3 regions of the Bacillus sp. DU-106 genome follow, and region 3 is predicted to be linked to each of the others. Evidence: riboswitches for the same ligand, from Rfam matches in the RefSeq annotation. Region 3 holds a riboswitch; each other region holds the start of a gene.
What was found. Region 3 has a riboswitch for S-adenosylmethionine ahead of C3Y97_RS03990 (sugar ABC transporter substrate-binding protein). Riboswitches for the same ligand answer to the same signal wherever they lie in the genome.
Positions count from the first base shown of each region.

Region 1: linked by a shared signal. The riboswitch ahead of mtnW (2,3-diketo-5-methylthiopentyl-1-phosphate enolase) and the one ahead of C3Y97_RS03990 (sugar ABC transporter substrate-binding protein) in region 3 are both predicted to bind S-adenosylmethionine.
Region 2: linked by a shared signal. The riboswitch ahead of C3Y97_RS25275 (methionine ABC transporter ATP-binding protein) and the one ahead of C3Y97_RS03990 (sugar ABC transporter substrate-binding protein) in region 3 are both predicted to bind S-adenosylmethionine.

Region 1 is NZ_CP026607.1:4,045,302-4,051,047, reverse strand. It holds gene C3Y97_RS20430 (NAD(P)-dependent oxidoreductase) at 1-293, shown strand, start outside; gene C3Y97_RS20425 (DUF3909 family protein) at 299-631, shown strand; gene C3Y97_RS20420 (hypothetical protein) at 683-958, opposite strand; gene C3Y97_RS20415 (1,2-dihydroxy-3-keto-5-methylthiopentene dioxygenase) at 1,245-1,757, opposite strand; gene C3Y97_RS20410 (methylthioribulose 1-phosphate dehydratase) at 1,735-2,373, opposite strand; gene C3Y97_RS20405 (2-hydroxy-3-keto-5-methylthiopentenyl-1-phosphate phosphatase) at 2,370-3,029, opposite strand; gene mtnW (2,3-diketo-5-methylthiopentyl-1-phosphate enolase) at 3,026-4,270, opposite strand; SAM riboswitch class I at 4,335-4,440, opposite strand; gene C3Y97_RS20395 (pyridoxal phosphate-dependent aminotransferase) at 4,505-5,683, opposite strand; gene C3Y97_RS20390 (carbon-nitrogen family hydrolase) at 5,698-5,746, shown strand, end outside.
Region 2 is NZ_CP026607.1:4,929,465-4,935,210, forward strand. It holds gene C3Y97_RS25270 (methionine ABC transporter permease) at 1-257, opposite strand, end outside; gene C3Y97_RS25275 (methionine ABC transporter ATP-binding protein) at 250-1,275, opposite strand; SAM riboswitch class I at 1,586-1,693, opposite strand; gene C3Y97_RS25280 (hypothetical protein) at 1,819-2,163, opposite strand; gene C3Y97_RS25285 (thioredoxin family protein) at 2,316-2,624, opposite strand; gene C3Y97_RS25290 (toprim domain-containing protein) at 2,628-2,972, opposite strand; gene gcvH (glycine cleavage system protein GcvH) at 3,229-3,612, opposite strand; gene C3Y97_RS25300 (arsenate reductase family protein) at 3,654-4,019, opposite strand; gene C3Y97_RS25305 (hypothetical protein) at 4,430-4,957, opposite strand; gene C3Y97_RS25310 (phosphatase PAP2 family protein) at 5,102-5,746, shown strand, end outside.
Region 3 is NZ_CP026607.1:763,440-769,185, reverse strand. It holds gene C3Y97_RS04010 (hypothetical protein) at 1-70, opposite strand, end outside; gene C3Y97_RS04005 (L,D-transpeptidase) at 174-935, opposite strand; gene C3Y97_RS04000 (SDR family oxidoreductase) at 1,002-1,868, opposite strand; gene C3Y97_RS03995 (NCS2 family permease) at 2,071-3,372, shown strand; SAM riboswitch class I at 3,461-3,566, shown strand; gene C3Y97_RS03990 (sugar ABC transporter substrate-binding protein) at 3,655-4,767, shown strand; gene C3Y97_RS03985 (sugar ABC transporter ATP-binding protein) at 4,764-5,746, shown strand, end outside.

The DNA.
Region 1 (5,746 bases), 2.1 Mb from region 3:
CGAAGAAGGCTGGACTGAATCCAGATAAAGTGTTAGAGAGTATTTCAACAGGGGCAGCAGGTAGCTGGTCATTAAGTAATTTAGCTCCTCGAATGTTAAAAGGAGACTTTGAGCCAGGATTTTATGTAAAGCATTTTATGAAAGATATGAAAATTGCTTTAGAGGAAGCAGAAAAATTACAATTACCAGTCCCAGGCTTAAGTTTGGCGAAAGAATTGTATGAAGAGTTAATTAAGGATGGCGAAGAAAATAGTGGAACACAAGTACTATATAAAAAATATATAAGGGGGTAAACGAGGTGGACCTTCAAAAGTTTGATGAGATGATTGATACTGTACAGCGAGCTACTTGTATGCAAATTAATGAAAAACAAAAAGAAGCTTTTAAACAAAAATATGATTTTGAACCAGAATTTGAATATGGAAGAGATGAGAAGGGACATTATGTAATTCGAACCTCAAAAAAGATGTTAGAAGAAATGGAGTTTTATTTGGCATTGAAATATGATCGTGATGGAGTGGATCTTTATATGCAAGCTGAGATTGATGGTATATTTCATGTATCTGTTAGCTATGGTGAAGATGCCCTACATCTACAAGAATTGTTTCAATTTCTAGAAGAAAATAAATAAAAGTCCTCATTTGAGGACTTTTATTTATTTAGTCATCTTTAATTTTTATAATTATAAGTTAGAAGCGCGTCGGCATCGTTCAACCGGGAACGGGATAATTTGTGCGATGTGATTAGGACCAAATTGTTTTGTACGAGCATGGCGTATTATATAAAAAGCACACAGAATTGAAACAGGAATAGCGCCGAATAAACCAAATAATAAAGCGCTTACACAAGATGCGACAAATCCTAAAACACCAATTTCTAACTCTTCCATAATAGCTCCTAAAATAACAGGAAATGCTCCACATGTAACTCCAAGTATAAGTGCGATAAGTAAGCTCATGATTATCCCCCTCTGTTTGCGATATTATTTTCCTTCTAAGTTAATTGTAGTATATCACATATAAAACAGAATTTTCAGAAAAAATTCAATAAATGTTCAAAAAATGTTCGAAAAATGCACTTGAAAAATTAAGGTGTAAATTTGTGATGAAATGGTACTTTCAAGTAAATAAAAAATCAGACTTATTTCAAAATGAAATAAGCCTTTTCCATAGGAGGATGTATATATGTAGAGTGAATAAAAGTTTGGAAAAGGGGGTCCAAGTCCTTTTATTCAACTAACTACCTTAATAGATTGGAACCCAGCCTTCAGTTGTCACAAAAATACGAATAGCTACAACTTGGCGATCATCTTGCAAGGTAAAATAATGTCTTGCATTTTCAGGAACAGATATTAAATCGCCTGGCTCAAGTTCAACATCAAAGAATTTCCCATCTTTACCTTCAATAGCGAAAATGCCGTGACCACTGACGATAAAGCGAACTTCGTCATCTGTATGATGGTGTTCCTTTTGGAAATTAATTAATAATTCGTCAAGGTTAGGTGTGCTACTTGAAAGTGAGATTACATCATGTGCTTTATAACCTCGACGTGCTGAAACATCAGCGATTTCTTTTGAAAAAATAGCTAATATTTCAGCTTTGTTTTCATCTGTTAACGAATAATTTTCATTTAAATGAGTAGGAAGTTTAGAAATATTCCATTTCTCATATAAAACGCCTTCCTCTTGTAGAAATTTAGATACTTCCACTTCATTTTCAATACGAGTATTTACTTCATGAATACGAATTTGCGCCATTAGAAACGCCTCCTTGAATTGATAATAGTTTTATATGAAATTGGAATAAAAACTCATAAGCTTCTAATCTCTTCTTTGCATCAAAGCTATCTCGGCCCCATACGGTAATACCGTGGTTACGGATTAATACTGCACCCGAATCTCCTTGTATATGCTTTCGGAAGTTTTCTCCAAGTGTTGGGATATGGGCATGGTTTTCGATAATAGGAATGTGAATGGTTGCACCTTCTTCCCAAATATCGAGAGCTTTAATAATTTCTTGATTTTGAAGGGTGACTGCATCACTATATAAATTTGTGATGACATTATTATCGGTTGTATGAACATGAAGTACGCAACCGGCATTCGTATTGTTATAAATGTGTGTATGCAATATTGTTTCTGCTGAAGGGCGTAATTCAGTCTCTAAAACGGGAACTCCTACATGATCTACTAATAGAAAATCATCTGGAGTGGTTTTTGTTTTATCTTTACCGCTTGCCGTAATAAGAAAAGTAAGTGGTTCATGACTAACCTTTATAGAAATATTACCACTTGTTGCTGGGAACCAATTTCGTGTTGTTAACTCTTTTTTTATCTCGCTTAAGTCATACCATTGACGAAAAAGTTGTTTCATGCCTTCACCTCCAACAAAAGTTTTAATTCAGCTTGCACATCTTGAAATGTTTCAAACGGTGTATAAGCAATATGATTTTCTTCACACTTTGTAATAAGAAAATCGCGAGCGAATACTTTATCAGCTTGTTTCGCGGCTTGTAAATCAGTAATAGAATCTCCAATTACAATATGAAAGTCATCTGTATCACTTAATTTACGGATTAATGATGATTTACATAATCCGCAATGATTTTGACAATGATCATCACAAGAATGGGGCCATTTAACTGTAATAAACTCTGCTGAAAAGTCTGTTTCATTACAATAAATTTGCTCTTTTGGAATGATTCCTTGTAAGAGTGGATAGACGAAGAAATCCATTCCACCTGATATCACGTAAAAAGAAATGTTATTTTCCTTTACGAATTGTATAAACTCATGAAAACCACTACGGATTTCAGCAGTTTCTATTAAAAATTGAATAATATCATCGTGCAGATTAGTAGGTATTAATTGAAATAATTGAGAAACACCTTCTTGAATGGATAGTTCTTGTGATAAAATTTTATTCTTTACTTCTTCGGCTTCTGGTGGTGCGAATTTTTCCATAATGGACATAATGTTATCATTATTTGTAATCGTGCCATCGAAATCACAAAATACTTGAATACTCATAATTTCACCTCATAAGAGGGATTTCCCCATATTTGTAGTGCACTATGCAAATTTATGTCGTCTACTTCATGGAGTGGTTTATTTTGCAAAGTAGCATCAATTGCAGTACGGAAAGCTTTACCGCCGCCTTGCGCTCCATTTGGATGTCCGTGTATCCCGCCGCCAGCATTAATAACAACATCTTTACCGAAATCTCGTACAATAAAGGGAACGAAACCAGGATGAATACCAGCAGACGGAACAGAAAAGCTCTTCTTGAAAGATGCATCGTCTTCAGTTAAATATTTTGAGATAGCAAGAGCCTCCTCTTTTTCTAGCGCAACACTTCCGTATGGAGATGGGAATAATGAAAAGTCAGCCCCAGCATAACGTAGTAGCTTTCCAAGTAATAATGGAGATGAAACTCCATATAACTTGGATGCTGAATAAGCACCACTTACAGCAGGATGTGCCATAATAGGAACTGGGATTTCATCATCTTCTGCAAGTGATTGTAGTACATCTAGTCCGTAAGCAAATACGTTAAATAATAGAATATCAGCTCCAGCTTGCACTGCACGTTTAGCATTTTCTTTTAAATCAAAAGTTCGTCCTGTTAAATTTACGGCATATAACGTTTTATGTCCGTATGTTTCATATACAGATTGTAAAACTTCTTTTCCAGATACAATGCGTTTCGTAAGTGGTGTTAATGCATTTTCAAATAATATTTCATCATCTTTTACTATATCTACACCACCAATTGCTTGATCGCGTAATTGCGTTTTTAAATACCCAATGTTTCGTCCAATCATTCCTTTAAAAATACTCATTAAAAGGGGACGATCATGCACTTGTAAAAGATTTCGAATACCATCTATCCCGAATTTTGGACCAGGAAAATGTTTTTTTAACTCGTCTGAAAAAGTTAAGTCAATTAATTTTACTTCGCCATCAAGTGATAGCTTTCCAAATGTAGTCGTTAAAATCGCTGGTAAATCTGGACTGAAGTTTAATAGCGGATATTCGATTTTAATAATTCCGCGTTTTACTTTTTTACGTAAATACGAATTGGTATGTTCATGTTCAGCTAATTCCTCAACATGAATGACGTTGCCTTTATGCTGCTTTAATTGTTCTTGCAATAAGTGTGGCAAATGAGTCCAAGAGCCAATTGTTAAACCGAGTGCAATTTGCTCAGCTTTTTTTTCTAAGTTATGTGAATCATCATGGATTAAATACGTCGCTATAATTCCGCTCATTGTTATAACCTCCTAGTTAAATAAAAAAACCTCTCAGCTAAGGAGAGGTTTTTTTACAACCAGCTCCTTATCTGTCAGCGTAATGCTGCGAGAATTAGCACCGTGTCTACAATTGTAGATCGGTTGCCGGGTTTCGTCGGGCTCGTCCCTCCACCTGCTCTTGATAAGAAGTATTTAGAAATGTTTAAATTTTTAAGATAACTGAATTTTGTCAGATATTTTTCGTGTTGTCAATTACTTTTTGAAAAAATTTAATTTATCAATTCGATTAATGGCTTCTCGTAATCTATCTTCTGTATGTAAGAGACCAACACGGACATACCCTTCGCCATGCTCACCAAATCCAACACCAGGAGCAACTGCGACATGTGCTTTTTCTAGTAAAATATTAGAAAATTGCTCAGAGGTATATCCTTTTGGAACGGGAAGCCATGCAAAGAATGATCCTGTTGGAATGTCTACATTCCAACCAATTGAGTGACAGGCTGAAATAAGAGCGTTTCTTCGAGATTCGTAACTATTTACAAGGTCTATTACACAAGACTGTGAACTTAATAGCGCTTCTCGAGCAGCATCTTGAACTGCACCGAATATACTAACATACATATGATCTTGTAATAGGTTAATTGTTTCAATCACACTTTCATTCCCTACAGCAAAAGCGATGCGCCAGCCAGCCATATTGAAAGTTTTTGATAATGTGTAAATTTCAATTCCTATATTTTTCGCACCATCTGCTTGCAAGAAACTAACAGGTTTTTGACCATCAAATCCGATAGCGCCATAAGCAAAATCGTGAACAACTAATATATTATGTTTATTAGCAAAGTGAATGGTTGCATCAAAAAAATCTTTTGATGCAGTAGCACCGGTAGGATTATTTGGATAGTTTAAAAACATTAATTTTGCACGCTCTGCAATAGAGTCATCAATGTTCGTATAATCTGGTAAAAAGTTATTTTCTGCAATAAGTGGCATTCTTTCAAATTGTGCTTTTGCTAAAGCAACCCCGGATAAATAATCTGGATAACCTGGATCCGGAACGAGAATCGTATCACCAGGATTTGTAAAACAAATCGGTAATTCTACTAGTCCAGCCTTCCCACCAAACAAAATAGCAACTTCAGTTTTTGGGTTTAATTCGACGCCATATTCACGTTTATAGAATGTAGCCACGGCTTCCTTTAAGCTTTCATGTCCGCGAAATGGCGGATATTTATGATGAATGGTCTTTTCGGCAGCATCTTGTAAAGCTTTTACGATATGCTGCGGTGTTGGTTGATCTGGATTACCTTGACCTAGATTAATAACATCGTGACCAGCTGCAACGACTTTGTTAACTTTTGCAACAAGTGAAGCGAAAAATTGTGTTGGCAATGATGTTACTATCTCAGAAGGTTGAAATAATTTCATACTTTCCACCTCTTTTGAAAGTTGTTACAATTCTAGTGACAAATGATATAATCTTTCCAGTAT
Region 2 (5,746 bases), 1.2 Mb from region 3:
AGAATCTTTGTGAATGGGATTAATAAAATAATTAAAATGATGAATGGTATAGAACGGAATATATTTACGAATGCTCCAATCACCGTATTAATTGATTTGTTTTCCCATAAATTATCTTTTGCTGTCATGAAGAGTAACAATCCTAAAATGAGTCCTAAAACAAATGTCGCAAGAGCTGCGATTGCCGTCATATATAACGTTTCACCAGTTGCTTCTAACATTTGATTCCAATCAACATTTGCAAGTAACTTATCCATGTGCAATCACCTCCAGCTCTACTTGATCTTGATGAATTCCTTCTATTGCTTGCTGGATCGCTGTTTCCTCACCATTTAAATGAACAACTAAACTACCGTAAGAACCGTTATTCGTTTGTGCGATATTTCCTTGCAAAATGCTAACTTCTATGTCACTGCGTTGCATCAATCGTTGAAGCACTGGTCTTTCTACAGCCTCACCGATAAACTGCAAACGAATTACTTTTCCATCTGGATATTTTTCAATTAAACTTTCAATCGTTTCATTTGTATCTTCAGAATCCGTTAACTGCTGTACAAATCGTTTCGTAATATCTTGCTTCGGATTACGGAATACATCAAGTACTGGACCTGTTTCTACAATCTTTCCTTTCTCCATTACCGCAACACGATTACAAATCTTTCGAATTACGTGCATCTCATGTGTAATGAGTACAATTGTTAAACCAAGGCGCTTATTAATGTCTGATAGTAAATCCAAAATTTGATCTGTCGTTTCCGGATCAAGAGCTGACGTTGCTTCGTCACATAAAAGCACTTGTGGATTATTAGCTAATGCTCTTGCAATCCCGACGCGTTGCTTTTGTCCCCCGCTCAGCTGAGATGGGTACGCGTCTCCTCTTCCTTCTAATCCAACAAGATGAATTAATTCATCAACACGTTTTCTTCTCTTCGCTTTATCAACACCTGCAATTTCAAGTGGAAACTCTATATTTTCACGTACTGTTCGTGACCAAAGTAAGTTGAAGTGCTGAAAAATCATTCCAATTTCTTGCCTTGCCTTACGAAGTTCGCTTCCTGTAATTGCTGAAATGACACGATTTGCAATTGTAATTTGACCAGAAGTTGGTTTCTCCAACTGATTGAACAATCTAATTAAAGAACTTTTTCCAGCGCCACTATATCCGATAACACCAAATATTTCACCTTTATCTATTTTTAAATTGGCATTATCTACAGCAGTGACATCACCGCTTTTTGCTTTATATATTTTCTTTACATTCTCTAATAGAATCATGGTGTATCACCCCTTTTTTAAATAAAAAGCGCAAGCGGCTCGTTTAGAACAAGAGGGCGTTTGAATCCCTGACGTAGAGGCGCTTTTTGCCTCATAGGAAGGGATGAAACGACCGACTGTTCTAGCCGCTGGAGCTAGATTTCATAAAGATTTTAGGTCGACTCCGCAATTTTTTATTTTTAATGCGTGTAGTCCACTGTTATCATTACTTTTATTATTTGAATGTCCTCCACATTCAAACAATAAAAAAACCTTTCTGCTTTAGAGAAGCAGAAAGGTTTTTATGCGTATATAACAACATTATCCCTCTCTCTCATCTCTCAAAGCATTTGCTTTGCAGGAATTGGCACCATTTCAACATAAGTTGACGGTTGCCGGGCTTCACAGGGCACAGTCCCTCCACCTCTCTTGATAAGAGAAATCAGATTCAATTTTCGTCTGATTTGAAATTTATGAAATTGTCTATATTTTATGACTTGAATTGTATCAATATACACTCACCATGTCAACAGAAATTTTCGCAAAAAATGAAACTTCAGAATTTTAAGCACCTACTGACATCGGTTTACATATATGAAACATCGATTCCACTAATAACATCGTTCGGTACGTTCCCGAATATTGTACACGTCCATCATTCATTAGCATTTGCAATCGTACATTTCCATTCACCAATTGTTCTATATCCTTTTCATCTAAGCAAATGATTTGTTCCGTTCCTCTTTCCTCATGTACCAACTCTATATAATCTCTTGAAATTTGTAACGAACAACTTTCATCTCCAAAGCGAAAATTAACAGTTTTTTCTTCTTGTCTTAAAAGCGGTTCTAAATGATATTGACCATTAGCGTAATTTACAAATGATTGAAGCAAAGAATATAATCTCACCCTAAATCACATCCTTCATATCACTTTCTATTACATACCATTCCCTCTCACTAAAGAGCAATCCTGTTATTTTCGCTCGACAAATACTGTATCCATCCTGCATCTCGACATATTTCCCAAGAAATATGTCGAGGCGGCAAAATTTTTGCCGCCTACTTTAATTCCGTATATAAATATTCAACCGAATGAAATGCGTATATCTTCTTCATCAGTGTCCCATTTTCAAAAACAAGTAAACAAGGTACACTTTCAATCCCATACTCTTTTGCTAAATGCGGAGCATAATTTAAATCTAACATCCCAATTTTCAAATCTTCAATTGTCATCTCAACCACTGTTAACATCTTTTTTGCTAATTGGCATGTTCCACACATTGGAGTATATACATATAATACTGTTTTTTCTTCGTTCTCTATTAGGGCTGTAGCTTCGGCTCCTGTCCAATCAATCACTTCTATCATTCCTTACCGTAAATATTCTGTATAAACGTCAATGTCGGCTCCCCATAATACATTTGCTAAGTGTGTAGATGGCGCAGTTGCCACTTCTCGGTACGAGCGATCAATATAGATATGCTCGGCTTGCGGGAATTCTTTTCGAAATTGTTTCCTTAACTTTTCTCCAGCATCATCAGCATCCACTAGCACATACACTTCCTTATCAAAAAACTGATCAACGAGCTCATCCATTTTCGACAAACCAATTGTACCATTTGTACAAACAATTTCCACCGGTTCACGAATAATAGATTCAATCTTTCTTCTATCTGATGTACCTTCTACAATAATGACTTTTTCTACATAAATCATATGTCATCACCCGATCACCATATACTATACAACCTTGAACTTAGTATATAGTATATTCGTTATTTTCATGTTGTTTCCTGTTTATTTTTGCAAAAGAAAAGCGCAAGCGGCTCGTTTAGATTGTGAAGACTTATGAAACCTTACCAAAAAACAGTTTTTCTCATAATAGCTTATTTATTTACATATAACTTGAATTTCATTATTTCACAAAAAATAAAAAAGGACAGCACAAAGGCTGTCCTTTAGTCGACTATAATTAGTCTTGGTTTGTCATTTCTGCATATTTTTCTGCAGTTAATAACTTCTCAACTTGGCTTGCATCAGAAAGTTCAACTTTAACCATCCATGCACCCTCGTATGGAGATTCGTTAACAAGTTCTGGTTGGTCACTTAATTCTTCGTTTACTGCTACAACTTTACCGCTTACAGGTGCGTATAACTCAGAAACTGTTTTAACAGATTCTACGCTTCCGAATGGCTCGTTAGCTTCGATTGTTGCACCTACTTCAGGAAGTTCAACGAATACGATATCGCCTAGCTCACCTTGTGCAAAGTGAGTGATACCGATAACAACTTCATTACCTTCAGTTTTTACCCATTCGTGTTCTTCAGAGTAACGTAAATTATTTGGAATGCTCATGACTGTACCTCCAGTGAATGTATTAATTATGTAAAAATACCTTATTGGTACTTTTTCCACACACTTTCAAACTGCTCTTCATTAAAACCAAGTGTTACATTCGTTCCATCTGTTACAATTGGACGTTTAATCAACATGCCATCAGATGCTAAAAGCTCATACATTTCGTCTTCGCTTGCATCTTTCAACTTATCTTTTAGACCAAGTTCACGGTAACGCATTCCACTTGTATTAAAGAATTTTTTTAATGGTAATTCACTTTTTTCATGTAAATTACGTAAATCTTCTTTTGATGGTGGATTTTCAACAATATGAATCATCTCATATGCTACATCGTTTGCCTCAAACCATTTCTTTGCCTTTTGACATGTGCCACACTTTGGATATGAATAAAATGTTACTGTCATAAATTCACCTACTTTTTTACTAACCTTTACCTTTATCATATAGAAAACGTTTTATTATTTCAAACCATTATTCGCTAAACTTTTACTTATTTCGTGATAATTTTTAATAATCCTGCGAATTTTTCTTATTTTTCCGCCATTTGTTAAGAAAAAAATAAATATATAAATTTTTTAGATTCTGCACCAAACATATATCTTAAACAAGCGTTTGATTAATTCTCCATTTTCTTTCTTAACCTTTGAACTACTGGAGTTTCTTTCTACCGAACATACAGCTTAAACAAACGTTTGATTAATTCTCTATTTTTCTTTGTTAACCCTTGAGTTACATCGGTTTCTTCCTACCGAACATACAGCTTAAACAAACGTTTGATTAAAAAAATAAGAAGCCTCTTTTGTAGGCTCCTTCATTATCTATTTAAATAATCTGCAATTGTTTGAAATACGACGATATACATATTATGAATACTTTCTTCTGTATTTCCACCATTCGATAAACCAATTGCCCATTGTTGTCCTTCACCACTTCCGATATTCGCAAACCCTTGCGTATACATAGCATTTACATCTTTTCGGGCACTGTTATACTCTATCCCTTTTGTAATAAAAATCGAATATGATTTATCTTGTAAACCGATAAAAAACACTGGTTTCTTTAGTGATGAAAATACATTTTTATATTGCTCTGTTGAGGCTTCTTGAAAGTGATCTTTCATTATTAGAAAACCATCTACTTCCTTAGATTTCTTTTCCAGTTCCTCTAACTTCATTTCCTCAAACTTTATATTCCTAAACGTATCTTTCGGCTTTTCTCCAACAACTCCAATTACGAGTGCTCTTCCGTTATATTCTAATTTTTCTCCTTCGTTATTCTTTGCACACCCAGCACCTACTAGGCATAACAATATAAAAACTAAAAAATATGATAAACGCTTCATTTAGCACCCTCACCCTTCTTTTTAGTCAAGTGACAAAAACGTAAGGTTAATTCAAGAAAATGTAAGTAAAATCGATAGCCCAATTCACGTTTCTATATTATAATCAATTGAATTTACTTACATTACTAAACATAGGAGATCAACATGAAGAAATTTAAACTTTCATCTTTTCTTCCGTTAAGTTATATACTTCTACTCGTACTCGTAAGTCCCCTTTACGACGTATTAAATAAATCGACTGTTCACGCAGTAGACGTTACAACTGTAGTAGATGATTGGATTCCATTTGTAAAAGCATTTATTATTCCTTATTTACTTTGGTTTCCATACTTATACGGCGCACTTATTTATTACTGTTTTGCTGACCGAAAGCAATATTATGTTACTTTAAGTAGTGTTATTTTTGGAAAGCTTGCTTGTTTTTCTATTTATTATTTTTGGCAAACAACTGTACCGCGTCCGACTGTCGTTGGAACAGATGTATTTTCTGAACTAGTTCGCTATATTTATAGTATCGATCAACCGGTAAACTGTTTCCCTAGCATTCACGTTCTTACTACATTTGTAATTATGTTAGCTGCCTTTAAGCGTAGAGAACAACATGCTTTTGAATATTACATCCTTACTTTCTTCGGTACACTTATTATTTTATCAACGCTATTTACGAAGCAGCATGCCTTTTTAGATGCCGTTTCTGGAATGACACTTGCAAGCATACTATACTTCGGAGTTCAGCTCTTATTAGCAAAAGAACCAATAAAAGTTCCAGTAAAACAAAATCATAAAATG
Region 3 (5,746 bases):
ACGCATATAAATACACGATAAATAAACAGGTCGTTACTAAGAAAACTTTAAACGCAAATTCACTTTTCATAATATAACCGCCCCCTATCTGTACTGTATTATATTCAGCAAAATACAATAGTTGCAGTTAAACTCCAAGTATAAATAAGCTACCGTCTATAATACGGTAGCCATTACGGAACATTGTATTTCCGTTTATATATATTACTTAAAATCGAAGAAGGAATTTGCTCGTAACGAACTTTCTCTCCTGTTTCATCTATAATATACGAATTGTTTCCTATATAATATATTCCATCTTTTCGTTTTGAGTACACTGGATATCTTTCATTTGGCAATACCGTTTTCACTTTCGTTAACTGTCCATTTGGTTCTTGCCAATATATATCCGCGCGGTCTACTAACGTAAGTACTCCAATTTGTTCTTTTTCTATTTTTCGACCATTCCAGCTCACAACGCGATAACCAAGTTTATTCGCTTCATATTCGGGGCTCGTATGAAAACGAGAAATGATTACTTTTGTTTGTAATTGTACTCGGTCATATAACCATTGTATATCCCTGTCATGCATACGAATACAGCCATTTGATTCCCTACTTCCAATCGTCCATTCCCGGTTCGTCCCGTGAATTGCATATTCATTCTTATCTAGTCCAAGCCACCTCGTACCAAGAGGGTTATTCGGTGCACCCCCAGGTATTTTTTTTCGATGGTATTCTTTATTTTTAAATTTAGTTATAATACAAAAATTACCTTCAGGCGTAGGTGTACGATCTCTTCCAGTCGTTACTGGAAATGTTTTTGTGTAATTTCCATTTTCAAAAAAAGACAACTGGTTCGTCGTAAGATTTACTAATATTAAATGATCTGTATTAGCAAAAGCACTAACCGGTAGGATGAAAAATAATAGTATGATGAAACATAACTTTTTCAGCTATATCCCCCCTAGCGCTCCCTATAATAAGTGGAATTAACATTACTTTGCTCTTATAAATGAAAACTATCCATTTACAATAACGCCCCCATTTACATGTATCATTTGCCCAGTAACATAGGATGAATCACCAGATGCCAAGTATACGTATGCCGGCGCTAATTCATATGGTTGACCAGGCCGTTGCATCGGGACATTGCTCCCAAACTGAGAGACTTTCTTCTCATCAAAGCTCGATGGAATAAGCGGTGTCCAAATCGGGCCTGGTGCAACACCATTTACCCGAATCCCTTTTTGCACTAACGATTGAGAAAGTGATCTTGTAAAAGCTACGATTGCTCCTTTCGTTGCGGAATAATCAATTAACGTTTCATTTCCTTCATATGCAACGATAGATGCCGTATTTATAATGACATCCCCTTTCTTCAAATGAGAAAGGGCTGCTTTCGTAACGTGAAAATAAGAAAAAATATTAATACGAAATGTTTTTTCTAGCTGTTCTGCTGTAATATACTCTAGCCCTTGCTGCGGATATTGCTGTGCAACGTTATTCACTAAAATATTTAAACTACCTAACTGCCGGGCGGTTTCTTCCACAATATCTTTACAATGCTGTTCATTACTCAAATCCCCCAGCAACAATACACACTTTACACCTTCTTTTTCAACACGTTGTTTCGTCTCATTTGCATCTTCTTCCTCATCTAAATAAGCAATCGCAACATTTGCTCCCTCTTTTGCAAAAGCGATGGAAACTGCTCGTCCAATTCCGCTATCTCCTCCCGTAATTAACACATTCTTCCCTTTTAACTTTTCACTTCCTTTATAGTTTGCATCTTCAAACTGCGGAAGGGGGCTCATTAATGATTCAATACCTGGCTGCTTATTTTGATGTTGCGTAGGCATTGTTATAAAGTTTTTTTGCTGTGGCATAGCTGCTTTCAACTCCTTTTCCTTAGCATGTGCACAATAAAAAGCTGAAATTCACACATCGTTTTACGATTAATATTCGAATTTAAGACACAAAATATGAATTGTTATAAACTTTTTATGCAAAACTATTGCAAAATAGATAAAAAACGAATATTATATATAACTGTTGTGAAAATTATTCGTAAACAGAAAGGATGTTTATATGTTTAACCTTTCAAAACATAAAACTTCTATTAAAACTGAAATTATGGCAGGTATTATTACCTTCTTAACAATGGCATATATCATTGTCGTAAACCCTGTTATCCTTGGAGATGCAGGTGTTCCATTTGAACAAGCATTTACAGCAACAATTATCGCTGCTGTTGTCGGAACATTATTTATGGCAATCTTTACAAACTTACCAATCGCAATCGCGCCAGGTATGGGATTAAATGCTTACTTCTCTTACTCTGTTGTAAAAGCGCATGAAGGCATGACTTTCGCAATTGCATTCTCTGCTGTATTCGTAGCAGGTATGATTTTAATTTTGCTATCATTTACATCTTTCCGTACAAAATTAATGGAAGCAATTCCTGAAAACTTAAAACATGCAATTACTGCTGGTATCGGGCTATTTATCGCCTTTATCGGTTTACGTTTAACAGGTATCGTTACAAAAAATGATGCAAACTTAGTTGGACTTGGTGATCTTCACTCTGCTCCAGTACTACTAGCATTAGCTGGACTTGGAATTACAATTGTCCTTATGTCTTTAAATGTAAATGGCGCACTATTTATCGGGATGCTATTAACTGGTATTATCGCTTTCTTCACGGGACAATTATCATTCTCAAACGGTGTTACATCAATGCCTGGTTTACCAGAAGGAATTATCGTTTCAAATCCAATTACTGCTGTATCTGACGTAATTAACTACGGATTATACGGCGTTGTATTCTCATTCTTCCTTGTTACACTATTCGATACAACAGGTACATTACTTGGCGTTGCACAACAAGGTGGATTTATGAAAGACGGAAAGCTTCCAAAAGCAGGACGAGCTCTTCTATCTGACTCATTCTCAGCAACTATTGGTTCTATGTTCGGAACGACACCATCAACAGCTTACATTGAATCATCTGCTGGTGTTGCAGCTGGTGGTCGTACTGGTTTAACAACTGTTACAGTAGCGGTTCTATTCGCACTAGCAGCATTCTTCGGCCCATTAGTAAGTGCTGTTTCTGGTGTATCAGCTATTACTGCACCCTCATTAATTATCGTTGGTAGTCTTATGATGGGTTCAGTTCGCCACATCGATTGGGACGCATTTGATGAAGCATTCCCAGCATTCTTAGTAATCTTAAGCATGCCACTTACATCAAGTATCGCAACAGGTATCGCACTTGGATTTATTTCATACCCACTTATGAAAGTGGCAAAAGGTAAATTCCGTGCTGTTCACCCACTTGTATATGTATTTGGAATTTTGTTTGCTTATCAATTGATATTCTTACCACATTAAAATCCCTCTTCCTGAGGGATTTTTTTATAAATACTGTTTGACAATACCATTCGTTTGTGGAATAATTCAAAATAGTTAAATATCGGATGTCTTATCAAGAGCAGGTGGAGGGATGAGCCCTACGAAGCCCGGCAACCGACCCATTTATGGGCACGGTGCTAATTCTTACAACACATTGTGTTGAAAGATAAGAGTAATATGATAAGGCGTCTTTTCTATATGAAAAGGCGTTTTTTATTTTCACTCCCTCCTCTCTCTTTTTAGTTTAGGAGGGATTTTTTTATGAAAAAATTATGTTCCATCGTACTTATTTTTCTCTTATTTACATTAGCAGCTTGTACAAATGAACAAGATACTATCTCTTCACAAAAGCAACAAACTGTGAGAAAGGCGACTACAACGGTAGAAAATCAATTACAAACAGAAATTCCAAGCCAAATGAAGAAGCCATTAAAAATCGCATTAATTATGCAAATGTCCATCGGAACTTTTTCCTCTCAATATATTGAGGGTGTCAAAAAACAAGTTGAGCTATTTGGCGGCAGTGTACAAGTCTACAATTCTGATAACGATTTAGCAAAAATGGCTGCAAATTTAGATACTGCTATTAATTCAAAAGTGGATGGTATTTTAATTGATCATGGCCGTTCTGAAGCACTAAAACCTGGAGTAGAAAAAGCGTTACAAGCGAACATTCCCGTAGTTGCGTTCGATAACGATCTACGCTTGCCAGGTGTGACAATTATTGATCAAGATGACTATAGTCTTGCATGGAAATCATTAAAAACATTAGCGGAAGATTTGAATGGACAAGGAAATATCGCAGTTGTATGGGTCGGCGGATTTGCTCCAATGGAACGTCGCAATGTTATCATTGATGCTTTTTATAAACGGTATCCAAATATAAAAGAAATCGCAAGATTCGGTACTGCTAGTAATAACACGCCACTCGATACACAAACACAAGTAGAAGCTTTACTAAAGAAATATCCGAAAAAAGGCGATTTACAAGCTATTTTCGCTTCGTGGGATGAGTTTGCTAAAGGGACTGTTAAAGCACTTGAACAAGCTGGTCGTACAGATATAAAAGTATATGGCATTGACTTAAGTAATGAGGATTTACAACTCATGCAAAAAGAAAACTCACCTTGGACTGCTACAGCTGCAACTGATCCAGCTGAAGTAGGTAAGGTTCAAGTACGATTTTTATACAAAAAAATTGCTGGTGAACAAACGCCAGATATTTATTCACTAGAACCTTATTTAGTAAAGAAAAATAGTTTACCAAAAGAAAATATAACAATGGATCAGTTATCAAAATATATAAACGGTTGGGGAGACTCAAAAGATGCATATTCCCCTTGGATGAAAAAATTAGAGAAGGAGAAAAAATGATGACGTTCTCTCTTCAAAACATTACACATTCTTATCATGTCGCTACACCTGTTCTAGAAGATGTTTCTATTCATATTCAAAAAGGAAAAGTACACGCTTTACTAGGCATGAACGGTGCAGGAAAAAGTACTTTACTAAAAATAGCAACTGGTGAAATTCAACCAGTTGTTGGCGATATAAAAATTGATACTCAGTCTGTTTCCTTTACTTCACCGCGCGATGCAAAAAAGCATGGCATTTCTTTCGTAACACAAGAAGTAGATCACGGACTTATTCCCGGATTATCTGTATTAGAAAATGTACTAATCGATCATTTAGCAATGCAAAATAAAGTACTATTTTCAAAGTCCAAATTAGTCGCACTTGCTAAACAACATTTGCAAACTGTACAGGTAAATTTAAATGTTTCGGAAGATGTTTCAAACTGTTCATTACATGAAAAACAATTACTTCTTATCGCAAGAGCTTTATCTAACAATACAAATTACCTTTTATTAGATGAACCTACTTCTTCTCTTGGACCAAAAGAAGTTGAAACCTTTGGGAAACTATTAAAAGATTTAACATCAAAAGGAATTGGCATCCTTTTAGTTTCTCATCGTTTATCAGAGATTCGAAATTTCGCGGATGATGTAACTGTATTACATAACGGTCAAGTTGCCCTTTCTGAAACCATTACAACGATTACAGATCAACAAATTGTGGAAGCGATGACTGGAAAACAACTTACACTTCCTATTAATACAGCACCAAAAACCGGGAGCGAGGAACTATTTAAAGTACAAGAGCTTCTATTACACGAAGGTCATTCTCCCCTTTCTCTTACAATACGAAAAGGAGAAACTGTTGTGATATACGGATTAATTGGAAGTGGAAAAACAACACTTGCTGAAACGTTATTTGGTGCTCTTCATACTTATCACGCAGAAATAGCCGGTCAAAAACTAACGATTAAAACACCACGAGATGCGATTAAAGC